One region of the Paenibacillus sp. FSL H8-0122 genome, then DNA from elsewhere that is predicted to be linked to it. Evidence: predicted binding sites of a transcription regulator. Region 1 holds the regulator's gene; each other region holds the start of a gene.

Region 1 (8,418 bases):
ATTATTGTTCAAAGTCAAACGGGGGGCGGAAGATCTGCTACATTAGTATATAAGTTATTCCGAAGTATGTTTATAAAAAAGGCGCCTACTACCACCAAGCGTAGTATGTGCCTAGCTGCTTTGTAAGTTGGTTGATCGTAGGGAGGATCTCTGGCGAATATTCGCTGATCAGAACACCTTGGATGAGCGGCATAGCCTTAAGCGAAAATCCATTCACGTTCCCTCCCAGGTTTTATAGATTATTCTTCAATGGGAACCGGGGACCGGAAGGCATACCATAGCAGTCCATAAGCTATTCCGAAGTAAAGGATTACACCCAGTATGGATATGGACAGAAGAATGAGGATAACTTTATTTCCATTCATACATTTATCTCCTACATAAAAAAACTCTCCCGATTTTTAGTATGGGGGAGAGGAGTGAAGATGACGACTGAGCAAAGCCCTTACATCATAATATAAAGGAATTATAACTTCAGATCAATCCATTTTACATACTATTCCATCTCCTATATACTTAACCAGAAGAGAATCCTAGTGGGAGTTATGGGAGCGGATGATGAAGAATACATATAAGATTATGCTTTCGCTGATGCTCATCCTGGCGTTGATAGGTCCGGTGGCTGGGGCGGAAGGAGCGGCTGTGCCAGCGGAGACCCAAGCGAGGCTTATGGAGCAATATGGGCTGGATGCGCCGCCTCTGCCGGTGTGGAATTGGAGCAGCATGGATGTCGGGGGCAGTGGTATTAGCAGTGGGATGCTGTTCGTGTACCGGATGATGTTGAATCCGCTGGGGGTCATGCTGCAAGAGATACTATATATTCTGTAGTAGAGGGGGAAAAGAATGAATTCGCGTTATGATGCGCCAAGCCCTGCACGCAGAGTCCGCAGGAGATCGGGCGGTAAGTCGTTACTGGTCCTTATCCTTGTTCTGATTGTGATGGCGGTTACGAATCCGGGAAAGGAAGCATTCAGTGAATATTCTGTAAAGAATCTGGAAAATACGCTCGGTCAGGAAATAGGCGACGGAATTACCAAGCAGGTGGCCCAGCCTGTAATTGAGTCTTTGACCGTGAGGGATAACTACATTTTGTTCTCAGTATTCAGTGTACCGGACCTTAAGAATACCAATTTTTTTACCCGGGATGGCGGGGCCACGAAGAAGTATATTGGATTGTTCAAAATCCTTTTTATTAAGCTGTAAATATGGTTTACATATTGTTCCATGACCCGGTATAATTGAATAGATTCGAGACGGAATCTTTAATATGGTTGTGGAACAAGGAGGAACGAAGTTGAATACGGCTTATAAAGTACTGTCCAGTGATGCTGATCTATTCGCTGCCGCACTGGCACAGGTACAGGTCTACGTCGTTCAGCTGGTTGATGGCAAACCGCATGTGATTGCTGATTATGCCGGACCTGTACAGAAATGGACACCGGAGTACATTGTGCTGGCCGGAATGACTTATAGACGCGATGAATTTGAATTCCGGGTACGATTGAACAAGAAGTAAGCAGATTCGCTGCCCACTACCTGCAGCTCTAACTAACATTACTGCCGAATCACACAATCTTTGGAGCCATTCTTGGCATCTCTTATACTATCCAAGTGTAAAAGAGGTGTAAAGATGAGCCAAAGAGAACGTAACCGGATTCGCAGAGCCATTAATGTCCTGCTGACACAGCGGGCTGTCCTGCTGGAGAGACTGGAAGAAATCAATGAGAATCTGCGTAGAGTGCCTAGAGGTTCGCGGGCCAGAAGAGAGCTGCTGGCAGCCAGAGAATCGATCCGCGAGGCCATTCGTTTGAATACAGTGGCTATCCGTCTGTTGAGAAGTGTGCTGTAGTCTGTATCCTCTCTAATTCATAGGAGTCACAGGAACCCTTGGGGCGCAATCTGGCGTCTCAAGGGTTTTTGTGACTCCTATTCTCGGATGGTGACACGGGTACCTATGGGAACGAGGGCGGCTAGAGCCAGAACATCTGCATTGTACATACGGATACAGCCGTGAGAGACCATATGGCCGATGGAGGAGGGGTCATTGGTTCCGTGAATGCCGTAATGCGGCTTGGACAGTCCCATCCAGAATGCACCGAACGGGCCGCCTGGATTGGGCTGTTTGTTAATGATGGTGTATTCGCCTACAGGCGAGACGGTTAACATTTTGCCGATGCCGACAGGGAAGCCTCTGGTGACAACGTCATTATCCAGCAGGTACAGCATGCGCTGTGACAGATCGACGATAATTCGGTAATTGGGCATACAGATCAGCACTCCTTTGTAACAGGATATGTGCGGAGCTATGCAGCGGTTCGCAGAAAAAATGGCCAAAAAGCCAAATGCAAACATTTGTTCTCATTCGGCTTTTTGGCCACTATACGAAGTGAAGTGAACATACAACAGGCTGCTTCGCATGGTGCGGAGCAGCCTGTTCTTAAGCGGGGAGTAGATTAGTGGATATCGCGGAATAATCCGATGACCCGGCCCAAAATCGTAACGCGGTTGAGGCGGAGAGGCTCGTACGCCGGATTCTCCGGCTGCAGCCTGATATGATCCCGTTCTTTGTAGAAGGTCTTGACAGTTGCTTCATCCTCTTCGGTCATCGCTACAACAATATCGCCGTTGTCGGCAGTCTGCTGCTGGCGCACGATGACATAATCCCCGTTCATAATTCCGGCATCCACCATACTGTCACCAAGGACAGATAGCATAAATACCTTGTTATCGCCTACATAATGAGCAGGCAACGGGAAGTAATCCTCGATATTCTCTGTAGCTGTAATAGGAACACCAGCTGTAACCTTACCCACTACCGGGATGCGGGTAACGGTCTGGACGAATTGATGCACATTCTCTGAATCTTCCTGGCCGAGTAGTTCAATGGCACGCGGTTTCGTTGGGTCACGCCGGATCAGGCCCTTCTTCTCAAGCCGGTCCAAGTGACCATGCACGGTGGAACTGGAGGCCAGTCCGACAGCCTCGCCAATCTCGCGGACGGACGGAGGATAACCCTTGCTGCGGACTTCATTACGTATAAATTCCAGGATCGCCAGCTGACGACTAGAAATCTTTGACATCGGTATCAACCCCATATACTATGTTTGGGAAAATTATAACATAGAACTTCCGTTCGTACAAACATAAGTTCTAAAATGAGGAAAATAAGAGAACGGAAATAAAGAGAACAAATGTTCCGAAAAAACTATTGATCGAAACACATGTTCGTGTTATATTATTTTCGAAAGCAAGAACATGTGTTTGGAGGATGATAATCATGTTAAAGTATAGTACATACAACAGCATCTACAATAATGAGGATATCAAGGTGTCCGCTCCCGGTAATCCAACTGCTCATAGTAATGTAACCAAGATCAAGGGGGCGATTCTTCATAGTCTCTCTGCGCTATCATCGCTATTCCGTCAGGTCAGCCTGATGAAGCTGGTTCTGGTGCTGATGCTTGTTATTTCGGGATTCACTGTGGTGGGGAATGTTTTTGCCGGTTCGGTCTCTTCAATGAAGCCGGATAAGCGGATCGTAGTCGAACGCGGGGATACCTTATGGAGTATTGCGTTAAGCAACAAGCCTGAGGACATGAAGACAGCCGTATATATAGAAGGAATAATGAAGAGTAATCATTTGGAGAACAGCTTCATTAAGGCCGGAGATATTCTGACTTTACCTTTATACTGAAGGAATGCAGCAGGCTAATGATCGACTCGGAGAGCTTTCAGGGGGTAGACCTTGACAAGCTCTTTTTCTCATGGCAAAGTTAAAATGAATTTAGAGGGAGGGAAACGTATTGAATATTGACGAATTGGTCGCACGCATCAATGAATTGGCACGCAAAGCTAAGAACGGCGGCCTGAATGAAGAGGAACTGGCTGAACGTGCCAAGCTCCGCGAGATTTACCTGGGGAATATCCGCACTAACTTTCGGGCCCAGCTTGATACCATCGAAATTGTGGACAATCCGGAGCATGAAGAAGGCAATAACGGACTTAAGCATTAGCCTGTTGCCTTTTCATAGATAATACAGGATGACTAGGGGGAACTTACATGGCCCGTTCTTGGGAAAGAATGGTTCAACGCAACACCAAGCAAATTAACCAGCAAAGAAAGAAGCAGGGGAAGGACTCCATTTACACTTCCAGCACTAAGACTGCTGCGAAAAGCATCGATATTTTCAAAGGCCGCAATATTGTATTCCCCGTTGTACTGATGCTGCTTGGCATCATGTTCTGGGTGGTCGGCTCAATTGACGAAGCCAAAGGAAGCCGGATTCTGGCCAACTGGCTGGGTGTAGTGCTGTACTTCCTGCTTGCTGCGCTGCTGTTCTTCCGCCGTCCCTTCCTTAAGGTTGAGCGTGCGCGTATCTCTACTATTAAATACAACCGCGAACGCTTCCTGGCTGCGGCGGATATTGAGAAGATCACTTTATCGCGCAGTGTAGTTACTATTAAGTATAAGGGTAAGCGCAAGCAGTGGATTTTCTCCAAGCTGATTAACCGATATGACACCGCTGCGATGGGGGAACGCCTGGAGCAGTTCGCCAAGAACAACAACATTGAGGTTGTGCACGAATAGGAAGACAGACCAGCATATAGGGAGTGGAAGAACAAATGCCGATTACCGCCGTACTATTTGACCTTGACGATACTCTGCTGTGGGATGACCGCAGTGTGGAAGAAGCCTTCCGCTATGCTTGTGAGGCTGCTGGAGATTCCGTTGATCCGCAGGAGCTGGAAGCTGCTGTACGCAGAGAAGCCCGTGCCCTCTATGAATCCTATGAGACGTATCCGTTCACGAAGCTGATCGGAATTAACCCATTTGAAGCGCTGTGGGCGAACTTCACTGCCGGTGAGCAGCCGGAGTTCCGTCAATTGGAACAGCTTGCCCCCGTCTACCGCAAGGAATCCTGGCGCCGCGGCCTCGCCGCACTCGGGGTAGAGGATGAAGCGTTGGCTGCACAGCTGGCTGATAAGTTCGCCGCTGAGCGCCGTAGCCGTCCCTACATCTATGAAGAGACACTTCAGGTGCTGAACGAACTGCGCGGTAAGGTGAAGCTGCTGCTGCTGACGAACGGCTGCCCGGCCCTTCAGCAGGAGAAGCTGGATGGTGTGCCGGAGCTTACCCCGTATTTTGACCACATTGTAATTTCGGGAAGCTTCGGCAAAGGCAAGCCGGACAAGGGAATCTTCGAGCATGCGCTCGGACTGCTGGATATTACTCCGGAACAAGGGATAATGGTGGGCGATAAGCTTACGACAGATATTCTTGGCGGCTTGTCTGCCGGATTGACCACGGTCTGGATCAACCGCAACGCGAAAGCTTCGGACCCGGAGATTACGCCGGATTACCAGATCAGCCATCTTTCAGAGCTTCTGCCGCTGGTAGACTCCCTATAATTCAAACATCTGTGTTTTTAAAACTGCAAAAGGTCAAAGAGCAACGGTCCTCCCGTCACTGGAGAATTGTTGCTCTTTACTTTTTTATTTGAAAACCCATGTGCGCACCATCAAAGATATGACTATTCTCATGTTAACGAGTGAATCATGCAGCTTCTTTAAGGCAAATTGAATAAAATGTGTATAATAAGAAGAGCAGCGATCTGACTTTCATTGTAATATAGAATTGATATGTTCGTGGATGAAGAAGAATCTACCTATGAACCGGGAGGACTTCAGATGATGAAGCCAAGGATACGCAGGGGACTTATATGCATTATAATGGGGATGACGCTAGCCGGATGCTCGGGGAATAAGGAAGATGAGATGCAGATGCATGCTGCGGCCAATTCCTCCATGTCACCGATTAAGGTGGAGCTGAGCTGGACCCCGGAGGAAGTAACCGCAGGTACGGCAGTTAGCTTCAAGGCTGTGGTGACACAGGACGGTGAACCGGTTGATGATGCGAGAGAAGTAATGTTTGAAGTCAACGAGGCAGCGGATAAGACCCGGAAGGTTGAAATCACGGGTGAAAGTGCTGGAGAAGGGGCTTATGTCGGGGAATATACCTTTGAAGAGGCAGGCGAATTCAGTGTCACTTCACATGTGACTGCCCGGACGCAGCATTCCATGCCAAGCAAGCAACTGGTGGTAGCGCCTTAAAAGAAATGAAATCAATGAAATACAAATAATGCAGGGTGGAAAGGAAGGCTTTCCGAAATCCCTTTATTCTGCTAAAATTACTCTAATGTTTCACTGGGGGGATGGAAAGTGGCTAAATACACACTTGCTGAGAGCTTGCAGCAGCGCATATTGATACTAGATGGAGCTATGGGTACCATGATTCAACAGGTGCCGCTCACCGGTGAGGATTTCGGCGGGGATGACCTGGATGGCTGTAATGAAATGCTGGTCCTGACCCGGCCGGAGGTTATTCAGGACATTCATGAGAAATACCTGGAGGCCGGTGCAGATCTGATTGAGACGAATACCTTCGGTGCCACTTCAGTGGTGCTTGCCGAATATGATATTCAGGACCGTGCCCGGGAGATTAACCTTGCAGCCGCCAGACTTGCACGTAATGCCGCTGATAAATATGATACACCGCAGCGCCCGCGTTATGTTGTAGGAGCTATGGGACCGACCACCAAGACGCTTTCCGTTACCGGGGGAGTCACCTTCAAGGAGCTTATAGACAGCTATGAAGAACAGGCGGTTGCCCTGATCGACGGCAAGGTGGACGCGCTGCTCCTGGAGACATCCCAGGATACCCTGAACGTGAAGGCTGGAAGCATTGGCATCCGTAACGCCTTCGAGAAGAGCGGAATTACACTGCCGGTGATGATTTCAGGAACGATTGAACCTATGGGAACTACACTTGCCGGTCAGAATATAGAAGCCTTCTATATTTCGCTGGAGCATCTGAAGCCGGTGTCCATCGGACTGAACTGTGCTACCGGACCGGAGTTCATGCGGGATCACATCCGTTCGCTGTCCGCGATCTCTTCAGCGGCCGTCAGCTGCTACCCGAATGCAGGTCTGCCGGATGAGAACGGGAATTATCATGAATCCCCGGATTCTCTGGCCCGTAAGCTGGGCGGCTTCGCTGAGAAGGGCTGGCTGAACATTGCCGGCGGCTGCTGCGGAACGACTCCTGATCATATCCGGGCGATGGCTGAAGTGATGGCGGCTTACCCGCCGCGTAAGCTTGACGGCCAGCATCCTCCGGCTTTGTCGGGGATAGAGCCGGTGTACGTGGAGAGTGAGAACCGTCCGTATATGGTCGGTGAACGGACCAATGTCCTCGGTTCCCGGAAGTTCAAGCGTCTAATCGTCGAGGGGAAATATGAGGAAGCTTCGGAGATAGCCCGTGCCCAGGTGAAGAGCGGCGCACAGGTTATTGATGTCTGCGTGCAGGACCCGGACCGGGATGAGACGGAAGACATCATGCGGTTCCTGGAGCTGGTGGTGAAGAAGGTCAAGGTGCCGTTAATGATCGATACGACGGACCCGAAGGTCATTGATCTGGCCTTGCAGTATTGTCAGGGTAAAGCGATCATTAACTCCATTAACCTTGAAGATGGTGAAGAGAAATTCGAGCATGTCACACCTCTGATTCATAAATACGGAGCAGCGATTGTAGTAGGCACCATCGATGAGACCGGTCAGGCCATCCTGGCTAAGGACAAACTTGAGGTTGCCAGACGTTCCTATGATCTGCTTGTCAACAAATACGGTCTGGCTCCCGAGGATCTGATCTTCGATACCCTTGTGTTCCCTGTTGGAACCGGGGATGAGCAGTATATCGGCTCCGCGAAGGAGACGATTGACGGCATCCGTCTGATCAAGGAGGCTATGCCTGCTGTTCACACGATTCTCGGGATTAGTAATGTCTCCTTCGGTCTGCCGGAAGCCGGCCGCGAGGTGCTGAACTCAGTATTCCTGTACGAGTGCACCAAGGCCGGTCTGGATTATGCCATTGTGAACACCGAGAAGGTGGAGCGGTACGCATCGATCCCTGAAGAGGAGCGCAAGCTCGCAGAAGAGCTGATCTATAATACGAATGACGACACCTTGTCAGCGTTCGTGGCGGCTTTTCGCGGCAAAAAGGTCGAGAAGAAGGAGAAGATCTCCAATCTCTCCCTGGAGGAGCGCCTAGCTTCCTATGTGGTAGAAGGCACTAAGGAGGGACTGATCCCGGATCTGGATGAAGCGCTGAAGACCTCGCCTCCGCTGGAGATTATTAATGGACCGCTGATGGCGGGGATGTCTGAGGTCGGACGGCTGTTCAATAACAATGAATTAATCGTGGCAGAGGTGCTCCAGAGTGCGGAGGTCATGAAGGCCTCTGTAAGCCATCTGGAGCAGTTCATGCAGAAGGATGAGACCTCGGTTAAGGGGAGAATCATGCTTGCGACCGTCAAGGGTGATGTGCATGATATCGGTAAAAACCTGGTCGAGATTATTCTC
Region 2 (4,910 bases), 1.3 Mb from region 1:
ACGTAAAGCTTGCTTTGGAGCATAGCAACAAAAATACTTTATCTTGTCGTAAAGAAGTCATTAGAGCAGAAATCCAGCGACTGAGAATGGAGCGTGACAGAATTCTCGAACGCAGAGTCTGAACAAGAACTACTCATCGTAAAGTCGGTACAAGCATCATTCCGAGCGTACCGGAAACCTCGAATCCACACAAAATAGAGGCACCGTTAGCAAAATGTTAGCAAACCATCTTAAAAACAAACAAGGGTTCCAGCTCTAATGAGCTGAAACCCTTGTTCTTCTAGTGCCGAGGACGGGGGTCGAACCCGTACGGTACTCACGTACCGCAGGATTTTAAGTCCTGTGCGTCTGCCTGTTCCGCCACCCCGGCATGTTGTGTGTGCGTTCTTACGCGACAAGAAATATAATATCACGTATCTGGAGGATACGCAATTGCTTTTTCCAATATTTCTGCATAAGCAGCAAATAGCCCGTTCAGTCGAGACTGACACGGGCTTTAGTGCTTGGCGCTGCTGTTCCTTATTTGCAGAACTGCGGTGCCCCGCTCAGACTAGTGGCGGTCACGCTCACCGGTTCTGCTGCGCATGCCAGCCAAACCCAGGAGGCCGAGGAGACCGAGCCAGCCCCAGTTGGAGGAGCGGTTGTCGTTGTTGGCTGTGGTGGTTGTGCTCTGTGCCCGGTAGCGGCCCGTTGTGTTATTGTTGGACAGCGGGGAGACGGAGCTGTTGTCGCCGGTACGGATTTTGTCCTTCATGATGGATTCGGTCTTGTGCATGGAATCTCTGGTCTCATTCATCATGGTATTGCCCCGGCTGTCCATCATCCGGTCATCCAGATTGCCCATATTCCCCATGTTGCCCATCCGGCCGTCAGTAGTTGTGCTGTGCATGCCCGGAGCGGTGGTGCTCATAACGCCCGGAATCGTAGTGGTCATACCGCCCGGCGCTGCTGCGGAGATGTCACCTGCTCCGAGCAGACTCATGGACAGGACCGTACCGCAGGCAAGACTTGTGATCAGCTTGTTCAAAATGTTGTGCCCCCTTCATGGATGTGGTTAATCGCTGATAATTTCCCCATCCGGCACAGCATCTATGCAGAGAAGTTATTCCTTCACAATGTTCACGGTCTTGCTGGACGCATTATACGTGACTTTGGCTCCAAGCGCTTCGGCAATCGCACGTACAGGCGCATAGGTAACCGCATCGTCCATGACGCCGGTCGTCAGCTTCTTACCGTTGAGCGTAATATTTACCGGGATATCCTTGTTCACCTCTGGCTCACCTCCGGTTATACGGCTTAGTGCGGCTGCACTCTGCTGGGCAGTAGGCCGCCGGCCTGCCTTCAGGTCCTGGATGGTAAGGCCGAAGCTCATCTGCAGATGGGCGTAATCCTTGAAGGAGGTCCAGTCCCCGCCCCATTCGAACCCCAGCTTCTTCCCCTCCTGTACCACCTCTTGCCAGTCTGCCACCTTGTCGCCATCCCCGTCACGATTCATATCCCAGGACACATTCCTGCCATCCGGCAGCAGCAGCGCGAAGTCTATCGCGAGGCCGTAATTATGGAAGCTGTCGCCTCCCCGGGCATTCGTTACAATGTCGCCCTTCTTGGTTCTCCCTTGAGCATATAGCTCATTCTGCTGCGCTATCGTGCGCATGCCCTGCGTAATGAGGATCTGCACCCCCCGGTTATAGCTCCGTCTAATCAGCTCGTTCGCCCCGGCCAGTACGGCCGGATGCAGCTTCGCCAGCCTTGCGGCCGACTTCTGCTTGACCTGCTCCAAAGTAAGCATCTACTCACCCCCTGGTATAGTATATGCCGCTTTGGCCGGGCGGTTTACGCCGATGACCATTTTTTTCGCAAAATGAGCTGTGCAAGCACCTGATCTCCCCGGATGAACTGTGTGCCTACAGGCAAGAATAAGAATGCAGACCGCAAGTCAGGTCATTCTAACGGAAAGGTGGATGAACATGGAGATACACAGCGACAGCTACAGAATAGCCCCGCTTAGCGATCAGGAGGATGTCGTGGAGGTGATCCGCCAGGCGGAGTCAGAGATTGCCCGGATGACCGGGAACCCGGAGGTCACGCTGATTGCCTATGAGAAGACGGGCACCGCCGCAGGTAAATGAAGCTTGGACCCGTGCTGATTCCAGGCAGAACGGTTATCTTTTAGACAATATAAGCCTCCACAATGTCATCTACCAGCAGCCACTTCCATTCCTCCGCCCACCGCAGCTTGAATTCACGCGAGTGGGTGTGAATGGAGGTCACGAACCCGCTCAGCTTCCTCTGCTCCAGAGGACCATACAGCACCAGCGTAACCCGCACATGACTCCGCAGCGATAAGGCCAGCGTATGCTCAATCTCCTCCAGCTTCTGCTCGTCCAGCACCGGCTTCAGGCTATGCCAGGTCTCCCGTTCTTCCCTCCTGATCCCGCCCTTATGCTCCGTCAACATGATTCGGCTGCTCTCCCGCAGACCGCCCGCTTCAAGCTTCTTGCCCATTGCTATTCCCCCACTCTGTTGTTTATAACCGGACTACATGCTCTTTCCGCCCACAAACCGAACGTATGTTTGTATTATATCCGCGATCCAGCTTGTTAGGCAAGCAGAAATTAATGTCAGGCCAAGGACGCTGAAGGAGAGCTTCAGCTGATCATAATACAGGGTTGAACTAGCACCACACCTGCATGAAAACAGCCATCCCGTGGTTCTAGTATTTTAGCTAATCTGATGCCATCATTAGGGGAAAGGGGTAGAAAGGACGGAGATGAAATTTATGATTAGAGCTGCAAATGTGGAGGATCGGGAGGATATTTCCAGACTATTAAGGCAATTAGGTTACCCGGATACCGAGCTTTATATGAAAGAGAATATAGAAAGACTGCTTGCTGACCCCAATGAGGAGTTAAAGGTCTATGAAGCGGAAGGATGTGTTATCGCCTGTCTTTCCCTGCATTATATCCCGCAGCTGGGCATGAGAGGAGATATCGCCTCCATTAGTTATCTGGTTGTGGATTCCTCAGTTAGAGGGAAGGGAATCGGACAGGAATTAGTGGAATTCGCCTCAGCTTCCGCCCGCCGAAGAGGATGTGCCAGTATCCAGGTTCATTGCCATGCCAGAAGAATAGAGGCTCATACATTTTATGAAAGACAAGGTTTCAGGGAGGCCCCTAAGTACTTCTCAAGAAGGTTGGACCAATAATTCAATCCACAGCAAAAAGACGCCTACAGTAATGCTGTACAGCGTCTTCATCCGAACCCTTTGGCGTATAACAAGTCTTGTCTCTGCTTATTTCACTGACGAAGTCCCTGCGCTTCCAGCACCCGGTTCCTGCTTGGCATCTGTGCCTGCATCTGACACGGTTCCCGGTACGGCTTGCTCCGGTTCAATCAGTCCTGCGGCTTCTCTGGCTTCATTCAGCTTGGAGATGCCGTAGAGCATCGCTATGTCCGCCTGCTCATTCATCGTGTTGAATTCCTCAGCGGTCACATCGGGCGATACTGCGCCCTTGGAAGCCTTCTCCTTGATCTGATAGGCACTCTGAAAAGCAATCACAGAATCTCTAAGCAGCTTCTCGATCGTATCCGGCAGGCCACCCGCAATCTTGATATCGTTCACATGATCTGCAAGCTGAGATGCGGTATCCTGGAAGCTGTCCACAGCCTTCTGGAATTCTTTGTCTGTCGCTTGTCCGGTGGAATAAGAGGTTAGCGTGGTGTTGAAGTTCTCAAGCGAGGATTTGCCCATTTCGTCGAATTTCGACATTTCATTGTAAAAGCTCTGTACCGTCTCCTGTACCTCTTCCGGGGATGCCGGTTCAGCACTGTTATTGCCGCAGGCACTGAGTATCATGACGGCCATTAGCAGTCCTGCAAGTAAAGCTTGTCTCATAGTTAATATCCCTCCACTTAACAGAATAATATCGATTTTTGTTAAGTGCAAATGAAATTAATGTAAAATTCGGCGTAATGAAACATATGTCAGCAGATAAGCGTATTCATAGGGAGAAACGGCGGTCCATAACCCGTTGATGACTGGCAATTCCTGTTATACTATAATGAATTTATCCGTTCAAGGAGAGGAAGATCAATCATGGCTTATTGCACAGCATGTGGTGCGGAATACAAGCAAGGTGCCAAATTCTGCGGGGAATGCGGGGCAGGCACAGAAGAGGCCGGTTCTCCGGCAGCAGCACGGCGTCCGGCGGCTGGCCATAGCTCCGGTCCCGAACAAGAATTATGGCAGGGCAAGCCTGCCGGCATTTCCGACCGTCTCAAGGGGCTGATCGGACTGAATAACACCAAGTATACGATTACGTCCCAGCGGATTATGGTGAAGAGCGGACTAATCGGCAAGGATGTCGAAGAAATCGAGCTGCTTCGGGTTAACGATTTCTCCGTCACCCAGTCGGTTATGCAGCGTATGCTGGGCATCGGGACGCTGATCATTTTATCGGATGATGCTTCATCTCCACAGCTCCCATTCTATAGAATCCGTAAGGTTCAATCTGTCAAGGATATCCTGCGCCAAGCCGTCCGTGACGAGAAAATCGCCAACAACATCAGCTACCGCGAGCATATCTGACGCTTCGTTACTCTTTGTTATGGAAGGTAGAGGGCTCCTGCCGGAATTACGCCTTTGGCCTGGCTGGGGCTCTCCCACATCAGTACCGCCCGCGCATCCCCCTGGTTCTCATAGTACTCCACCTTCAGCTCATGCAGCTTCCCTGCAATCAGACTCACTGTGCCTTGCCGCTCCTGCCCGCTCTGCTTAATCCAGCTGTCAATAACCAGCTTCCCGTCAATCCATACCCGGATTCCGTCATCGGAATACGAATAGATCGTGTAGATCTCACTGTAGGCAGCGCTTATTTTGCCGCTCCAGCGTACGGAGAACAGATCTGCGT
Region 3 (8,418 bases), 4.0 Mb from region 1:
AATGGCGACATCACGACACCGTTCGATATGCGTGTACTCAACCAGATGGACCGCTTCGACCTCACGAAGGAAGCGGTGCTGAGTCTGCCGGAAGCAAGCAAATACCAGGCTATCGCTGACGAGATGGATGCTATGGTGCAGAAGCACCACGCGTACATCCGTGAAGAGGGCATCGACCTCCCAGAGGTTGAGAACTGGGTATGGAAGGCTTTGAACTAAGGTTAGGACGATAGTGTTATTTCATTAATAATATAGTAGGCTTCAATTAAGGAGCGCCCCGGTTAGTCATGTTGATGGCTGCGGGGCGCTTTTTGTGTCCGATGATTGGAGCTGGATTATGGTCTCCGGGGTGTCCGGGATCGATGAGGTCTCCGGCTGCAATACCTTCTTCCGCTGCGCCGCGGTGAGTACAGGGACACCATTACTCCCATTCATCTCCAACATGTGCTTCCAATAGCGCTTCGGCATCTTAGAGGAACGCAGCCGGTCATTGCGGCGCTCCTTGATGCCGATGGCGTGATAGAAGCCGGTCCATAAGCGGCGGTACGCTTCCTCGGTCTCATCGGGCTCGGGTGGAGTCCACCCGCTTAAGGGAACGATGGCCTCCCGTCCGGGCTCATGAATCAGCGCCGCCCCGTGCGTCTGGTCGTAGATCATGAAGCTCTCCCCCTGGAACCGGTCGCAGAAGTGTTCCCGGATTACAGGCAGCACATAGCCCTGCGGTTCAATGACTGCGGCCATGACCGGGCCGTATACAGAGAAGCGGACGAAGCCTGTATACAGATGCGCTTCATGCCGGAGCTGCTGAACGGCCTTCATCAGACTGTTAACAGTATCATCAGCCAGCATATTCATCACCTTGCGGCCATGCTGGAAGCCGAGATACAGGAAGTTCAGCAGCAGCATTTCCTTATCGGGGGCGCAGCTCCAGAAGCCCAGACGCACCAGCTCCTCGGCTTCGCGGCTGATCCGCAGCGGCAGGGACTTCAGTACCCGCGCGGCCTTCTCCTTGTCGGTCTCAATCCATTTCGCTTCCAGCAGCAGGCCTATTTCTCCGCCTTCAGCATGAATTGCCAGCGGAATCTCCTTCCAGGCATAGCTCTCAAATACACAGCACAGCAGACCCTCGAAGCTTCCGTCATAGGTGTACGCCAGTGCGGACGGCTTGAACATCAGGCCTTCGCCCCCTTGTTGAAGCTGTTCCAGTCCCCGGCGGCGGGCAAGGTGGAGAGGTTGAAGTCATCGAACAGCGTGAGCTGTTCCACCTGCGGCTGCTGGAGAGCCAGCTGCTGCCCGGACATGAGGGAGCGGAGCAGCGTATGCTCGCTTACCTTCAGCCCTTCCAGCGGTTTGTCCTTGCAGGTGATGAAGAACTGGGCACGCTTGAGGACCACTCCCAGCTTCTTCAGCGCGTGGAAATCGAGCGATCCGGCCCGTCTGGCCTTCACGATCCGCTGTGCACTTCTAACACCAATGCCCGGTACACGCAGCAGCATTTCGTACGGGGCGCGGTTGATCTCAACGGGGAACTGCTCCCGGTGGTTAACGGCCCAGCTGCACTTGGGGTCCAGCAGCGGGTTGAAGTTCGGCACGGCCTCATCCAATAATTCATTCGCCTTGAAGCCGTAGAAGCGCAGCAGCCAATCGGCTTGATAGAGCCGGTGTTCCCGCAGCAGCGGCGGCTTGGTGTCTAGAGCGGGCAGGAGGGAATCCTCCACCACCGGGGTGTAGGCCGAGAAGAATACGCGCTTAAGTGAGTATTTGCGGTATAAGCCTTCCGTCAGATTCAGAATCTGGTAATCGGTATCTGGCGTTGCTCCCACGATCATCTGGGTGCTCTGTCCGGCAGGCGCGAAGCGGGGAGCATGGTTATACTTGACGATATCGGAGCGGTTCTCCTTGATCCGGCTGGTAATCAGCCCCATCGGCTTCAGGATGGATACCTTGCTCTTATCAGGTGCGAGCCGTCCGAGGCTCTCCTGCGAGGGCAGCTCGATGTTGACGCTCATGCGGTCGGCGAGCAGCCCAAGTCTGGACAGCAGGGCTTCGTCTGCTCCGGGGATGGCTTTTACATGAATATAACCGTTGAAATGATAGACATTGCGCAGCAGCTCAAGTGCAGCAATTAACTGCTCTGTGGTGTAGTCCGGATTGCGCATAATGCCTGAGCTAAGAAATAGTCCTTCTATATAATTGCGGCGGTAGAATTGCATGGTGATATCTGCGATCTCTTCGGGGGTGAAGGCCGCCCGGCGAATGGGGTTAGATTTGCGGTTGATGCAATAGGCACAATCATATACACAACCGTTGGTCATAAGCACCTTCAGCAGCGAGATACAGCGCCCGTCCGCTGCGAAGCTGTGACAGATGCCCATCGCGGAGGTGTTGCCGAGCGCCCCGGCCTGGCCCTTGCGGTCGGAACCGCTTGAAGTACATGCCACATCGTATTTGGCGGAAGCGGTCAGAATCTCTAGTTTCTCCATTACATCCACGGTCTCAATCCCCCTCATATGTGAGCATTATATACCGAACGTACGTTCTTGTCAAAAGTATCTCCCCTTCTTGGCCGACTGTAAAATGTATGCGCATTCCTTCTTGTGCTATAATAGAAACTGATGGTTCATGGAATGAGGAATCATACGGTTATTGAAATTCGGGTTAGGAGTGTTGCTGAAGTGAGAGGATATAACATATGGCGGCCCATCATGCTGATTGCGGTTGCGCTGCTGACAAGACAGTTAGTGACAAGTGTGTGCCTGATGTTCGGCATGTCGCAGGAATCGGCAGGCAGTGTAGCCATGCTGGGCATGATCGTTGCTGCTCTTATTATGTACAACCGCATGATGAAGGGCCGCCGCCGCAGATAAAATAAACAGAAGATCCGGCCGTATCTCTTCAGGCGGAGCGGATTGCATAGGAACAGGCTTGAAAGACGCCCGCACAGGTGTCTTTTTATTTTAGAACTGTCTTTTTACTAAAAAAATTTATGCAGACAGGTGCGCATCCCGGCGATCCGGCAAGCGGTGCTTGAATAATCTGGCTGGAGCTTATATTCTTAGAAGGATATGCTATATGAAGGACCATAGAGATTCAAGGTAACGTATATTCCCCGCAGGGAGGGCGTTATCTATAGAATCAACCCACAGCATGGGAAATGAACATACAGGAGGAAACCAATTGAGTACACAGAACATTGGAGTGCCGTTAGAGGGTTTTGCAGAATTTAGCCGGACGGTAGCCGCAGAGGGTGCGGTACTGCTTAAGAATGAGGGACAGGTGCTTCCGCTGGGTGACGGTGAGAGCGTCGCTGTTTTTGGCAGAATACAGGTGAATTATTACCGCAGCGGTACAGGATCGGGCGGTAGCGTTCACGTTGCATATACGACGAATCTGCTGGATGGACTGCGCAGCAAGAAGAACATTAGCGTGAATGAAGAGCTGGCTGCAGCCTACGAGGCCTGGATCGGGCTTAACCCGTTCGATGACGGCGGCAAGGTATGGGCTGCGGAGCCGTGGAACCAGAAGGAGATGCCGCTTACGGACGAGCTGGTGAAACAGGCAAGAAGCCAGTCAGCCAAAGCAGTTGTGGTCATTGGACGTACGGCGGGCGAGGATCAGGATAATGCCGATACTGCAGGCAGCTACCGGCTGACGGAAGATGAGAAGGCGATGCTTGTCTCGGTTACGGCTCATTTTGAACAGACGATTGTGGTGCTCAACGTATCCAACATTATGGATATGAGCTGGGTAAATGACGCCGCTTATGTGAACCCTATCTCTGCAGTGATCTATTCCTGGCATGGCGGCATGGAGGGCGGCCACGCGATCGCCGATGTTCTGGCCGGAGAGGTTACGCCAAGCGGCAAGCTGACGGACACTATCGCGTATTCCATTGAGGATTACCCGTCGACCCGCAACTACGGCAATGAGTTCAAGAATCTGTACGAGGAAGATATCTACGTGGGCTACCGTTATTTCGAGACCTTCTGTCCCGATAAGGTTCAGTATGAATTCGGCTACGGGATCTCTTACACGACCTTCAAGCTGGAGCCGGAGGAAGCGAAGCTGGTGAACCAGGCGGGCGAGCCGCAGATTGAAATCAGCGTCGCCGTAACGAATACGGGAGCCGTATATGCCGGTAAAGAAGTAGTGCAGGTGTATGTTGAAGCGCCGCAAGGACAGCTGGGTCAACCGGCCAAAGCGCTGGCAGCCTTCGCTAAGACCAAGCTGCTGGAGCCTGGTGAGTCTCAGCGCATTACTGTAAGCTTCCCGCTCCATTCCATGGCTTCCTATGATGACGCCGGAGTGACCGGGCACGCTTCCGCTTATGTGCTGGAAGCCGGAACCTACCGCTTCTATGCAGGAACCAGCGTCAAAGCGGTATCAGCAGTGCTTCTGGATGGACAAGAAGGCTATGTGCTGGATGAGCTTAAGGTCGTGGAACAGCTGCAAGAGGCTATGGCGCCTACCGAGAGCTTCATGCGGATGAAGCCGGGTGCCCGCAAGGCAGACGGTTCGTATGAGCTTATCTCCTCTGAAGTACCTACTCGCAAGGTAGATCTGGCGGAGCGGATTGAACGCAATCTGCCGCAACAGCTTCCGCAGACTGGCAATCAGGGATATACCCTGAGAGATGTCCATGACGGAAAAGTTAGCATGAGCACCTTCATTGCCCAGCTAAGCGACCAGGATCTGGCGGCGATTGTCCGGGGCGAAGGAATGAGCAGTCCGCTGGTCACTCCAGGTACGGCATCGGCGTTCGGGGGCGTGAGCGACAGTCTGTTCAGCTACGGCATTCCGGTTGCAGCTACAGCGGACGGCCCTTCCGGCATCCGTATGGACAGTGGGGCTAAGGCAACACAGGTATCGATTGGAACCCTGCTGGCCGCTACATGGAATGCGGAGCTGGTGGAAGAACTGTATGTTATGGAAGGCCAGGAATTATTGCGCAACCAGGTGGATGCGCTGCTGGGACCGGGGCTGAATATCCGGCGCAGCCCGCTCAACGGGCGTAACTTCGAATATTTCTCCGAAGATCCGCTGATCTCGGGGATCTTCGCTGCCGCATGCACACGCGGAATTATGAAGGGCGGCTCTAATGCGACGCTGAAGCATTTTGCCTGCAACAACCAGGAGAAGCACCGCAGTAAAGTCGATGCTGTCGTATCGGAACGCGCGCTGCGTGAGATCTACCTGAAGGGCTTCGAGATCGCAGTCAAGCAGGGCGGGGCCAATTCGATCATGACCTCCTACAATCCGGTGAACGGGCATTGGGCGGCTTCGAATTATGACCTCAACACCACGCTGCTTCGCGGCGAATGGGGCTTCCAGGGCATCGTCATGACCGACTGGTGGGCGATCATGAACGATGTGGTGAACGGAGGACCGGCAGACCGTAAGAATACGAACTGGATGGTCCGCGCCCAGAACGATCTGTACATGGTCGTTAGTAACTATGGGGCAGAGGTTAACGCTTACGATGACAATACGATCGCATCTCTGGAGAATGGTACGCTTACCCGCGGGGAGCTTCAGCGCTCAGCGATCAACATCTGTGAGTTCATCATGAAGGCGCCGGTATTCTCCAGAAAGCACGAGATTATTGAAGCGGTCGATACGTTCAAGGCTGATCCGGCTATCGGGGCTGAGCAGGTGCAGGTGCTGAGCGAGAACGCACAGGTAACGCCTGCTGTGTCCGGGCCGACCTACATTCAGGCTGACGAGGCGGGCCAGTACCGCATTATTGTCAGCATCATGTCTCCTGAGCCTGAGCTTGCGCAGAGCGCCTGCAACCTGACCCTGAATGGACAAGCGGTAACCACCATTCAGACGAACGGAACGGAGGGCCGGTGGATCAGACAGAAGTTGGTCAAGGTTGAACTGGAAGCCGGACGGTATGAGCTGAAGCTGGACTTCGTCAAGCCCGGCCTGCAGATTGAATGGATTGAATTCAAGCGGGTATAACATCAGGATCATTGATAGCATGAGCAGCAAGGCACCCTCCGGGGTGTCTTTTTTTGCAAATATTGAATTTACATGATCCGCCTGATTCCGCATACCCGCACGGCCGCCGAATAAAATAGAGATAAAACGGCTACTATGAAGGGATGGCAGGAACGTATGCAAATACATGTAGTGCAGCCGGGCCAGACGCTGTATGGTATTTCACAGGCCTACGGAGTAAGCACTGATACTATAACTGAGGCGAATCAGCTCTCTGCGCCGGGAAGCCTGGTGGCAGGGCAGGCGCTGGTAATCCCGATTGCCGGGCAGTATTATTGGGTGCAGCCGGGCGACAGCTACTACAGCATCGCCAAGCGGTTCGGCCTGAAGGCAAGCGAGCTGGCGGAGGTGAACGGGCTGACGCTGAATCAGCCGCTGCAGGTCGGACTCCGTATGTACATTCCCCCTGGACCCAGGCGGCAGGCGGAAGTGAACGCGTATGTGGAGCCAAGGGGGGAGAGTGTCTCCCAGCCGCTGCAGAATGCTGCGCGTGAGGCTGCTCCTGAGCTGACGTATCTCGCACCGTTCAGCTTCCGGATCAAGCGGGACGGAACACTGGTCCCGCCGCCTCTGGATGGCCTTGCTTCCATTGCTGCAGAGCATCAGGTGACGCTGATGATGGTCGTGACGAATCTGGAGGATGCCCAGTTCAGCTCTGAGCTCGGGCGCATTATTCTGAATGATCAGGAGGTTCAGGACCGGCTGCTTGAGAACATCATCGCGGAAGCGAAGCGGCTGAACTTCCGGGATATCCACTTTGATCTGGAGTTTCTCCGGCCGGAGGACCGTGAAGCGTACAATACTTTTCTGCGGAAAGCGGCAGAGGTCATTCATAAGGAGGGCTTCCTGCTGTCCACCGCCCTTGCCCCCAAGACCAGCGCGTCACAGGTTGGGGCCTGGTATACGGCGCATGACTATAAGGTCCACGGCGAGGTGGCCGACTTCGTCATTATTATGACGTATGAATGGGGCTATAGCGGGGGGCCGGCGATGCCTGTCTCGCCCATCGGGCCTGTCCGTCAGGTGCTGACCTATGCAGCAAGTGAGATGCCCGCAGGTAAAATCATGATGGGCCAGAATCTGTACGGCTATGATTGGACGCTGCCTTTTGTAGCAGGGGGGCAATATGCCAAAGCGCTCAGTCCGCAGGCGGCCATTGATCTGGCCAGGAACAGGAATGCAGCCATTCAATATGACTATAGAGCCCAGGCTCCGCATTTCAATTACACCGATGACGAGGGGAGGCAGCATACGGTATGGTTCGAGGATGCCCGCTCGATTCAGGCCAAGTTCGATTTGATCAAGGAGTTAGGGCTGCGGGGCATCAGCTACTGGAAGCTGGGCCTGCCTTTTCCGCAGAATTGGCTGCTGCTTACGGATAACTTCAAGGTGGTCAAAAAATAGACCGGAGACCGTGCTGCCAGCGGCGGCGTAAGAAGCTCCACACCAAAACGGATGTGCCCATGCGAAATGGCGGCACATCCGTTTTTTTGAAAATATAAGTGTTAGCCCATTAAGCCCTTGAGCCCGCCCAGAAAAGGCCGGATCGACTTGATCATGTTGTAGCCCATCTTCATCACCGGCATAGCCTTCTGCACCATTCCGAACATGCCCATGAACCGTCCGAGACCCCCGCCGATACCGGCCACCCCGCCTCCCCCGCCCATCAGCGAGCCGAGTAGAGGCATGAAGCCGGACACCTCTGCTCTGCGCGCAGCTGAAGAGGATTTCCGTTTCGGGGTTGGCCCCTTACGCGTGCCGGGTCTGGACAGAATCACCGCCTCCTGGTTCAGGTCTGTAATCCACCCTACATAGGAACGCCCATTATGCAAAGTGATGCAGACCGGCTGGCCTTTCAGCTGCTGTGCCCGCTTGCGGAGCTTTGTTGAATTTGCCATTCGTCATTCACCTCACTGTTCTATTTACTCTATTTTACTCAGAACCTGGGAGGCGGCTTGTGCGGGTATGGAGTTTTGCGGAATATATTTGAACAACCCGGGGCTGTCTTTGGGGGCAGATGTTCTAAAAATATACAAATTGTGAATTCAGGTTAATTGTCGTGAAATATTTTACAGTGAAAAAAAGGGAAACGGATATGCATGTAGAATTACCCTGAAGTACTGGGTTTGGAGTGAAAAATCATGACTTTAGTCCCGGTTCTAATTCTATTGGGGAGTGACCTAATCTCTTGGCTATCCATCGTTATTTAAGAAATGCTTGCTTCATCGTCTTATTATTTGTTCTGCTACCCTTTACACGGAGTTACGCCGATGCCGGGCAAATGGCAGACATCAAAGGACACTGGGCGGAATCCGATATTCAGCAGTGGCTGGATCAAGGACTCATTAACGGCTATCCCGATCATACCTTCCGGCCGGGGGCAGAAGTATCCAGAGGTGAATTCGTAGCGCTAGT
Region 4 (8,418 bases), 1.3 Mb from region 1:
GCAGCTTCCGTGCGGGAGCTCCCAGCTCCGCGTCAGCGGGTGCCATTTGTATTTTGCGAAAAGCCGCTTGCCACTGCACATCACCAATCAGCCGCGAGGCCGAATCCAGCAGGTCCCTGAGATTGCGCTGTTCCACATTTTCCACCATCCTTTTCATTGTGTTTGTACATATTATGACGAATTATGGAACTTTAGCACGGCAGATGCACAGAATTCGGGCTGTCACAATCCGGTATTCTTACGCTATACTATTCTGGGCACAGGCCTTATACCCATACCAACCTACAAAGGAGCAGATATGAAAGCCAAAAAGTCCATCATCAGTCTCATCATTATCGCCCTGCTCAGTCTTGCCGCCTACCTGCTGGAGGAGAACGGGCAATGGCTGCCGCAGACCCCTTCTGCGAATCCTTCGGAGGTCGTGAAGCTGAAGTTCCCGGCAGACCGCTACCCGGAGACCGCAAAGCACATCCAGAAGGCCATCCGCAAGGGAGAGTCAGCGATCTGCACCATCAACCGCAAGGATGCGGAGGAGAACCGCAAGGCGTCTCTGAAGGGAGTCCCCACGAAGAAAGGCTATGACCGGGACGAATGGCCGATGGCTATGTGTGCAGAAGGCGGAGCCGGGGCGCATATTGAGTACATAACGCCCAGTGATAACCGCGGAGCGGGAAGCTGGGTCGGCAATCAGCTGGAGGCGTTCGCTGACGGTACGCGTGTGGAGTTTATTTTCAAATAAGCCGGCATGTGGGGGATGTTATTCAATTTCACCGCGATACAGCGTAGAATGAAATGGGATAATATAACTTTGATGGAGAGCCGGAAGTGTTCTATATCTGTTATCGGGGCAAAAGGCTGTACGGCCCTATGTCCGAAGCTGAAGCCTTACAGGAATGGTTCGCGCTTGCAGGAACAATCAAAGAACTCTATATCATTGAAACCGATGCAGCTACAGGCAGAATCAAACGCCAGATCGGGCCAACGGTCCGTGCTCATAAGAAGAAAAAGAAATAGCCCTATCCGGCACAGGCCGGACAGGGCTACACTGGCTATTGGCAGTTCTAGAACAAACAGGCTTTAGTGATGATAACCAGCAGAATGAACAGAACCAGAATGGCACCTGTCGAAGTCCAAGGGCTTACTACCGGAACGATTGGAGGTCCCTGATTCACTCCACCTACGTTATTTCCACAACCGCAACCATACTCTGCTCCCATAATTAATTCCTCCTCTTGAATATTGAATACAGCACAGAATATGTGGAATTCCGCCCCGTTGCATGGGCCAATTGGCAAAGAAATACCATTCACCTAACGGACAGGCGTCCAGTGGTCGATATAGAGTATGAAGCAATAGCTTCAAAACAAATGGAGGGAGGAATGCCGGATGGATATTGCTGCATTATCCGTAGTGATGAGCCAGTCATCCTTACAGCAGGCCGCAGGGCTGCAGGTGATGAGCCTTGCCAAGGAGCAGGCGCAGAGCAGCGCCCAGGATATGGTTCAGATGCTGAGTCAGGCCACGCACCCCACCTTGGGAAAAACACTTGATATTCGGGCGTAATTCCTTTATGCTTACATACATAGGAACACCCGTTCCATATTTCAGCCGTTGAGGAGTACGCGCTGAACTGCTGCTTAGCCCTTACGGGCTTTTCTTTTGGCCAATAACACGAACATACGATCTTATATCTGGGGTGATTGATTATGCAAGGCTATTATCAGATGACCGCTTTGGAGAAATGGACAGAGGATCTGTACCAGCGCATAGGCATCCGCAAGCCGTCTGACATCTCCATCGATTACATAGCGAAGCGGCTCAATATCTGGGTACACTATCTGGATGTCAGAAGCAAGGCGATTGAGGCTGCGGCCGGAATGTACAGCATGTTCATCGACAACCGTCTTCCTCCCGAGCTGCAGCGGCTGGAATTCCTCCACGAGCTCTGTCATCTGCTGCGGCATGCCGGCAAGTCTACGCTTATGCCCGGAGTGTTCACGCAGGCGCAGAGAGATGAATCCGACCGGTTCATCCTGTATGCCTCCATGCCCTATAGTATGATCTCAGCGAATACGCTGCCCGAGCTTCGTGAGGATGCCGTTGCCGAGCTGGCTGTAGCGTTCCAGGTACCCGTCCCACTTGCTCTGCAGCGGATCGATCAGATCCAGAGACGGATTTTCCAGGGGCAATTAATGGCTGTTATGGAACGTAACGAAGACAGAAATATCATCCACAGACATATTCGCTAAGCGCTGCGGGGATAATACGCTATAGACCCGGAGGGCGGAGATTCCCCTCTATCACAGGGTTAGATTCTACTGTAAAGGGGATCACCATCGACATGGAAGCTATGCAAGTGATTCAATTACTGCTGACTCATCCGGAATACAGCGTGGATGCCGTCCACCCCGAGATCCCGGATTTTGTCGGCATTGAGACGATTGAAGTGGACCACGAGACCCAGACCTTCTCCATCCTGCTGCAGGAGCCTAAGGAATACGGCTGAGTGCAGGATGTTACAGAATAACAATTACATAGAATAGCCCCGCTAACACGAACCGGTACAGCGCGAACCATTCCAGACGTAGCCGCTTAATCAGCTTGATGAACGTGACTACTGCAACCATGGCTACAAGGAAGGACGTCACGAACCCGATAAGCATCAGGGTCAGCGCATCTGAACTGAGTAGATCTCTGCTGTCATACAGGTCCAGGAGGCTTGCTCCGAACATCACCGGCACGGAGATCAGGAAGGTGAAGTCCGCAGCGGCTTTCTGGCTGGTTCCCAGCAGCAGACCGCCTGAGATCGTCGAACCGGATCTTGAGAAGCCGGGCCACAGCGCCAGACACTGGAACAGCCCTATGCCGAAGGCTTGTTTATAATTCAGACCGTCCACGGTCTCTGCCGTTACGGTACTCCTGCTGCGTGCGGCGAAGATCATCAATAGGCCACCGGCGATCAGTCCGATTAAGACCGGCTTGGGGCCAAATAACTGGCTCTTGATCGTGTCCTTGAATAGTAGATAGATGATTAACGCTGGTACCATGGCCAGGATCATATGAATTGCATTCAATCCCTTACTCTTGGCGAAATCCATCTTAAGCATATTCACGCCAATGTTCACATACTTCTTCCAATACAGCAGCAGCACGGCCATTACCGCACCTAGCTGGATTACGATTTTGAAGGTAACCGCAGCCTCCCCCTCGAAATCCAGCAAATCTCCTGCCAGGATAAGGTGCCCGGTAGACGAGACCGGCAAGAATTCAGTCAACCCCTCAATAATCCCTAATATGATTGCTTTGATAGCTTCAGTCACTGTTGAATAGCCCCTTTCGGAAGTGAATCAATATATTTCCAGTATAAGAGGCAGGAAGGAAATTCCCCATCGTTTGACCTTACAATAACGGATTAGGTGTGACATAAATGTCATGTGGCGATGTGATCACAAAAAAGCCACCAAGCTACTGGTGGCAAAATTTCATTATGCTCTATTCGTAAAATAGCCGTTATGCTAATTGTGTAATAACAAGATGTGCTGAAACGGGTCTTGTTCCTCCGGCAAGAGGAGTAATCGTAAGTGCAGTGGAATTTCCGGCAGGATTGCGAACGGTTAGAATACTGTTAATGACCGCTGTTTGCACGATCGCCATTTCTACGATTTGTGAGGTACCTGTTGCCCGCCCAACTACGGTATAAGCGAGATCTGCACCATTTAAAGTCAAGATTAGTTGTCCGGCTTCGGTCACGCTAACCTGAAACAGCACCTGATACGTCCCAATGGCCGCTAAATTAAAAGAACTCGGCCCGATCCGGGCAATCGTTGTCCCGCTGGTAGGGCCATCTTGTGGAAAGCTTACATCTGTGCCCGGCGCTACCGTTGCCGCATTATCAGGAGGCATCAGAGCAAAGAAATCAGCAAAACCTAAAACGCCACCTGCTGCTCCTGTTGCCCCGGTCGCCCCCGTTGCGCCGGCTGGTCCTGCAGCCCCGGTTGCTCCTGCAGCTCCTGCGGCTCCGGCTGGCCCAGTGGCTCCTGTTGCTCCAGCCGGCCCTGCAGCTCCTGCCGCTCCTGCCGCTCCGGCCGGACCAGTAGCTCCGGCAATGCCTTGTGGCCCAATCGCTCCCGCCGGACCAGGTTCACCCTGCGGGCCCTGGGGACCTATGAGGCCCTGTGCTCCCGGAACTCCCTGCGCCCCTTGAGGGCCGACGGGCCCCGCTGCTCCCTGGGGGCCTATCCCTCCAGGTGGCCCGGGCACACCTTGGGGGCCTTGGGGCCCTGGAGGCCCGCCGGCAGGTCCCGGAGGACCTTCTGTTCCCTGAGGACCTCTTGCCCCTGGGATTCCCGGTATACCTGGGGAGCCCTGTGCTCCTTGGGGCCCTGTGGGACCAATGACGGTTGGAGTAGTGACATTGACTTCAGGCGGTGGACAGGTTACTTTAACAACCTTTTTAATCACTTTCTTAACAACTTTCCGGTGTTCTTTTCTTTTTCTTTTTGGAGAAACGAGGGTGACGATTTTTTTAGGATGACATTTTTTATCGTCTGGACAACTCAATACGGACACCTCCCTAATAAGATAGTGTAGTGTACGCATCCCATCTGGTTTAGAAATGGACGAACAACCAGTTTTTACTAGTCAGCAACCTAATTCCAAAAAAAACGGGCGTTAGCCATAGTAGTTACGCCCTTAAATACATCACAATGTCCCACACCAAATTTTATTATTTTTCGTATTTTAGAATTGGACAACTGATACTTCCCTGTCAGACCCGAATTTCTAATTCGGGTCTGTTTTTTGGTTATTCTCCTTCAAACTCATGCTGCATCAATTAAGCTGACGTTATAAAGATGTGCAACTTCAGATGCTCAATTCACGTAAAACTGATAAAGGAGTTGGTAAAAATGTTTGTCTTTGCTATTCTATTTATACTGATTGCGATGCTGAATATCTTCTTCCCGGCCATGGGCTGGCATATGCGCTACGGCTGGATGGTCAAGGGCGACTCCGGCCCCAGTGAAGCCTATCTCATGATGAGCCGAATCACAAGTGTGATCGTTCTTATTCTCTTTTTCTTGTTCTTTTTGCCCTCTATGTTTGGTTAGGGGGATGAAACAATAAAACAGGAGCTGCTGGCGCTTCCCTGCCAACCACTCCTGTTTTTATTTTCATTTAAAGTTTTTAGCCCCATAAGATTCATTCACTGGAGCACCCCGTTTTAATCCAATATGCTAGAAACCAGTTAATAAGCATTAATTTATGTGTAATATTGGAAAATAAATACATATTCTTAACAAGAATATTAAAACAAACAATTGTTAATTCATTAAATTGTCACAGCACCTTTAGGCATTTGACTATAAGATGAATAATCTATATGGTGATCTTATTTCAGAAAAGGATGGGATATTTATGCCAGAACACAAAAACCTATTGCGTCGAATTGTTTATGATGAACCATTTTCAAAAACATGTTACAAAAAAGTATTAGGTGTTAAAGTACCTTATCCTTGCTTTGGTATGAAGAGAAAAAAAATTGAGATTTATCTTGTAACGAAGTATCCTGAACAAACAACCCCTGAACAAAAAGCAGCAATTCTTTCTTGTGCAAAAGTAGCATCTAGTGTAGCACTTTCTGCATTTAAGGTGTCGTATAGTGCAATAGTTGGTTCCACTGGTGGTATTGGAGCAATACTTGGTGGTGTGGCTGCTGGAATTGCTGCAGCTGAAGCTGCAGGAAAAAAATCTTTTGATGAATGTAAGAAAAAATCTCTGCCAAACGACATAGCACGTCAGACTGGTATATCTATTAGACAAGAAAAGTCTAATAGAAGTTATGAAATACACACGGATAATGAATTAAGTTCACCATCAGCACTCCAACTCAATCATTACAATCATCTTAACGAAATTAAAGAAACACCATCCTACCCATATGCTTATTACAATCAATACCCTTATTCCCAAACTCCTCAAAGAGATGAAGTGTACTATAACTTGTCAAATTCAATTAGTGCTAGCTCACCCATCTATATTGAATATCCTGACATGGAAGAAGAAGTCGCAGAGATTGAAACATTTGGTTCTGATGATGATAACTATGTCATAGAGCAGTAATATTTCATTTCACCCGACTCAAAAATCCTTCACAGCAGGGACAATGAATGCTTCACGTGGTACATCGTCTAATTGATGTGTGTACTCTAGTAAAAAGAAGGGTGCGTTCAAACTTCACTCTCCTTCTATTACGGCTGTAAGCATTAAAAACCCCCTTGCTAGGCAAGGGGGTTAAGTGAAGTGGGCCCTACAGGACTCGAACCTGTGACCAATCGGTTATGAGCCGACCGCTCTAACCAACTGAGCTAAGGGCCCGGACTAGGATATCCGTATTATACAAGTGCTGTCCGGTGTAATAAGGTAATTGCGGGGGCAGGATTTGAACCTGCGGCCTTCGGGTTATGAGCCCGACGAGCTACCGGGCTGCTCCACCCCGCGTCAGTTAATAATTATTTAAACAGCGACAATAGATAATATACAATATAGCCATGGATAAAGTCAAGGATGATTTTGGATTTTATGGCTAAGGCAGAAAACGCACACCATAACGCCCCTTGCGCGAACGGTATATTTCCACAAAACGCGGATCATGATAGCCATAGATCCAGCCGTCCTGCTCCAGTCTTTTGGCAAGGCAGCCCGCTTGAAATCTGGTCCTGAACAGCTTGGCAAAATAGATCCAATTCATGATGCCCTCTTCTCCTTCATCGCAATAATATATGTCCCGGTGCTATTTATCATGCCCAGTTTTGCAAGAAAATTAGAGGATTGCTCTGCGGAGTGGATGGCAATTTCTGCCCTTATGCTTAGGTGACTGGTTGAAGGATAACGCTGGCATGGAGCAGATTACTGGGGGGATGGAGTCTAACAAATGAGTTGAGAACAGAGTATGGAGAATGCAGCTAATTGTAATGAGCAGTTGAGGGGAAATAGTTGGATTTTATACACTTGCTTGGGCGGAAATCGCCTCTTCAAAGGAAATAAGTGGATTTAGGTCATTTAGTTCTGGCGGTATCTGCGTTATTGTCGATTTCAGGTTTCAACAAGTGTATTTTTTCCAACTAAAGCCTCTATAAGTATGCTGGGCCAGTGAATAGATGCTGTTTTTCCACTTCTTTTCCCTAAGAGCCCAAAAACTAATTAAAGCATAAAAAAGAAGCCCCTTCCCCCGGCTAAGGGTACAAAGCTTCTTCTACGCACTCTCTACGCTTTACACTTTACGCTTTACGTATTCTCCACGCACTATCTTCCATCCTCAGCGTCTTCTCCTGCCCTACACGCCGAAGGCGGCAGGGTCCTGGCGCCAGGATTGCAGCAGCGCTACATCGCTCTGAGCGATCTTGCCTTGGGCCAGCGCCACATTAATCAGCGTGCTGTAGTTGGACAGGCTCTGGAGCGGAAGCTCCGCTGCAGCGAATGCGTCTACCGCGCGGTCCAGCTCGTAGCTGAAGATAGCCAGCACAGCCAACGGGAGGCCGCCTGCTTCCTGAACGGCCTGCGCGGCTTTGATGGAGCTGCCGCCGGTGGAGATCAGGTCCTCGATGACGACGACCTTCTGGCCGGGCGTGATGAGTCCTTCGATCTGGTTCTGCTTGCCATGGCCTTTGGCCTTATCGCGGATGTAAGCCATCGGTAGACCGAGCTTATCGGCCACCCAGGCCGCGTGCGGGATACCGGCTGTTGCTGTCCCGGCGATCACCTCGGCGTCCGGATAGCTGGTTCTGATCAGCTCTGCGAAGGCCTCCGCAATATAGTTGCGGACAGCCGGAAAGGCCATGGTCAGACGGTTGTCGCAGTAGATCGGCGATTTGATGCCGGAGGTCCAGGTGAACGGCTCCTGCGGGCGCAAGGCTACCGCTCCGATCTCCAGCAGATGACTGGCGACCTGTTCACTTCGATTCTCTAATATGCTCATGCTTGGCTCATCTCCTCAATAATATTCAGTGCTGCAGCTCGCGGATCTGCCGCTGCTGTAATCGGCCGGCCTACTACCAGGTAGTGGCTGCCTTGGCGGATAGCCTGTCCGGGAGTCATGACCCGGGACTGGTCGTCCAGGGACGCCCCGGCGGGCCGGATGCCCGGGGTAACCGTGCGGAATTCCGGTCCGCAGGCTTCGGCAATCACCAGGGATTCCTGCGGGGATGCTACGACTCCATGCAGGCCTGCTTCCGCTGCAAGCTTGGCATAACGCACCACCGCATCCGTCACTGGTCCGGCTATGCCGATTTCGCGGTTCATCACTTCCTGACTGGTGCTGGTAAGCTGGGTTACCGCGATAATCAGCGGCATGTGCAGCGACGGCTGGAGGCTGACGGCCTTCGCCGCCCCCTCCACCGCAGCAGCCATCATGGCAGCGCC

What was found. Region 1 encodes LexA, which represses DNA repair genes until DNA is damaged. Its sites were predicted from a motif close to CGAACATATGTTCG; they were not measured.
Region 2: NSS64_RS05205 (YolD-like family protein) is a predicted target of LexA. The motif match lies at 2,564-2,577, and genes of this name have one in related genera.
Region 3: NSS64_RS27460 (putative DNA modification/repair radical SAM protein) is a predicted target of LexA. The motif match lies at 2,528-2,541, and genes of this name have one in related genera.
Region 4: NSS64_RS05160 (ImmA/IrrE family metallo-endopeptidase) is a predicted target of LexA. The motif match lies at 1,673-1,686, and genes of this name have one in related genera.

Annotation. Positions count from the first base shown of each region.
Region 1 covers NZ_JBBOTB010000001.1:2,448,307-2,456,724, forward strand. The annotation lists gene NSS64_RS10755 (hypothetical protein) at 556-828, shown strand; gene NSS64_RS10760 (hypothetical protein) at 844-1,203, shown strand; gene NSS64_RS10765 (hypothetical protein) at 1,295-1,516, shown strand; gene NSS64_RS10770 (hypothetical protein) at 1,631-1,849, shown strand; gene NSS64_RS10775 (L,D-transpeptidase) at 1,927-2,265, opposite strand; gene lexA (transcriptional repressor LexA) at 2,454-3,080, opposite strand; gene NSS64_RS10785 (LysM peptidoglycan-binding domain-containing protein) at 3,278-3,694, shown strand; gene NSS64_RS10790 (DUF896 domain-containing protein) at 3,804-4,013, shown strand; gene NSS64_RS10795 (hypothetical protein) at 4,061-4,588, shown strand; gene NSS64_RS10800 (HAD family hydrolase) at 4,624-5,409, shown strand; gene NSS64_RS10805 (FixH family protein) at 5,689-6,111, shown strand; gene metH (methionine synthase) at 6,280-8,418, shown strand, end outside.
Region 2 covers NZ_JBBOTB010000001.1:1,166,867-1,171,776, reverse strand. The annotation lists gene NSS64_RS05230 (hypothetical protein) at 1-122, shown strand, start outside; tRNA gene NSS64_RS05225 (tRNA-Leu) at 285-370, opposite strand; gene NSS64_RS05220 (WGxxGxxG family protein) at 551-1,027, opposite strand; gene NSS64_RS05215 (M15 family metallopeptidase) at 1,103-1,789, opposite strand; gene NSS64_RS05210 (hypothetical protein) at 1,968-2,129, shown strand; gene NSS64_RS05205 (YolD-like family protein) at 2,170-2,505, opposite strand; gene NSS64_RS05200 (GNAT family N-acetyltransferase) at 2,780-3,205, shown strand; gene NSS64_RS05195 (hypothetical protein) at 3,293-3,895, opposite strand; gene NSS64_RS05190 (PH domain-containing protein) at 4,097-4,588, shown strand; gene NSS64_RS05185 (glycosyl hydrolase) at 4,606-4,910, opposite strand, start outside.
Region 3 covers NZ_JBBOTB010000001.1:6,433,666-6,442,083, reverse strand. The annotation lists gene NSS64_RS27470 (phosphoketolase family protein) at 1-219, shown strand, start outside; gene NSS64_RS27465 (TIGR03915 family putative DNA repair protein) at 286-1,173, opposite strand; gene NSS64_RS27460 (putative DNA modification/repair radical SAM protein) at 1,173-2,483, opposite strand; gene NSS64_RS27455 (hypothetical protein) at 2,676-2,867, shown strand; gene NSS64_RS27450 (glycoside hydrolase family 3 C-terminal domain-containing protein) at 3,178-5,964, shown strand; gene NSS64_RS27445 (glycoside hydrolase family 18 protein) at 6,121-7,407, shown strand; gene NSS64_RS27440 (hypothetical protein) at 7,509-7,901, opposite strand; gene NSS64_RS27435 (S-layer homology domain-containing protein) at 8,192-8,418, shown strand, end outside.
Region 4 covers NZ_JBBOTB010000001.1:1,157,414-1,165,831, reverse strand. The annotation lists gene NSS64_RS05185 (glycosyl hydrolase) at 1-136, opposite strand, end outside; gene NSS64_RS05180 (NucA/NucB deoxyribonuclease domain-containing protein) at 299-739, shown strand; gene NSS64_RS05175 (hypothetical protein) at 868-1,014, shown strand; gene NSS64_RS05170 (hypothetical protein) at 1,062-1,217, opposite strand; gene NSS64_RS05165 (YjfB family protein) at 1,387-1,563, shown strand; gene NSS64_RS05160 (ImmA/IrrE family metallo-endopeptidase) at 1,707-2,249, shown strand; gene NSS64_RS05155 (hypothetical protein) at 2,342-2,506, shown strand; gene NSS64_RS05150 (undecaprenyl-diphosphate phosphatase) at 2,517-3,320, opposite strand; gene NSS64_RS05145 (collagen-like protein) at 3,511-4,260, opposite strand; gene NSS64_RS05140 (DUF6199 family natural product biosynthesis protein) at 4,908-5,108, shown strand; gene NSS64_RS05135 (hypothetical protein) at 5,416-6,120, shown strand; tRNA gene NSS64_RS05130 (tRNA-Ile) at 6,302-6,375, opposite strand; tRNA gene NSS64_RS05125 (tRNA-Met) at 6,425-6,498, opposite strand; gene NSS64_RS05120 (hypothetical protein) at 6,584-6,748, opposite strand; gene pyrE (orotate phosphoribosyltransferase) at 7,334-7,975, opposite strand; gene pyrF (orotidine-5'-phosphate decarboxylase) at 7,972-8,418, opposite strand, start outside.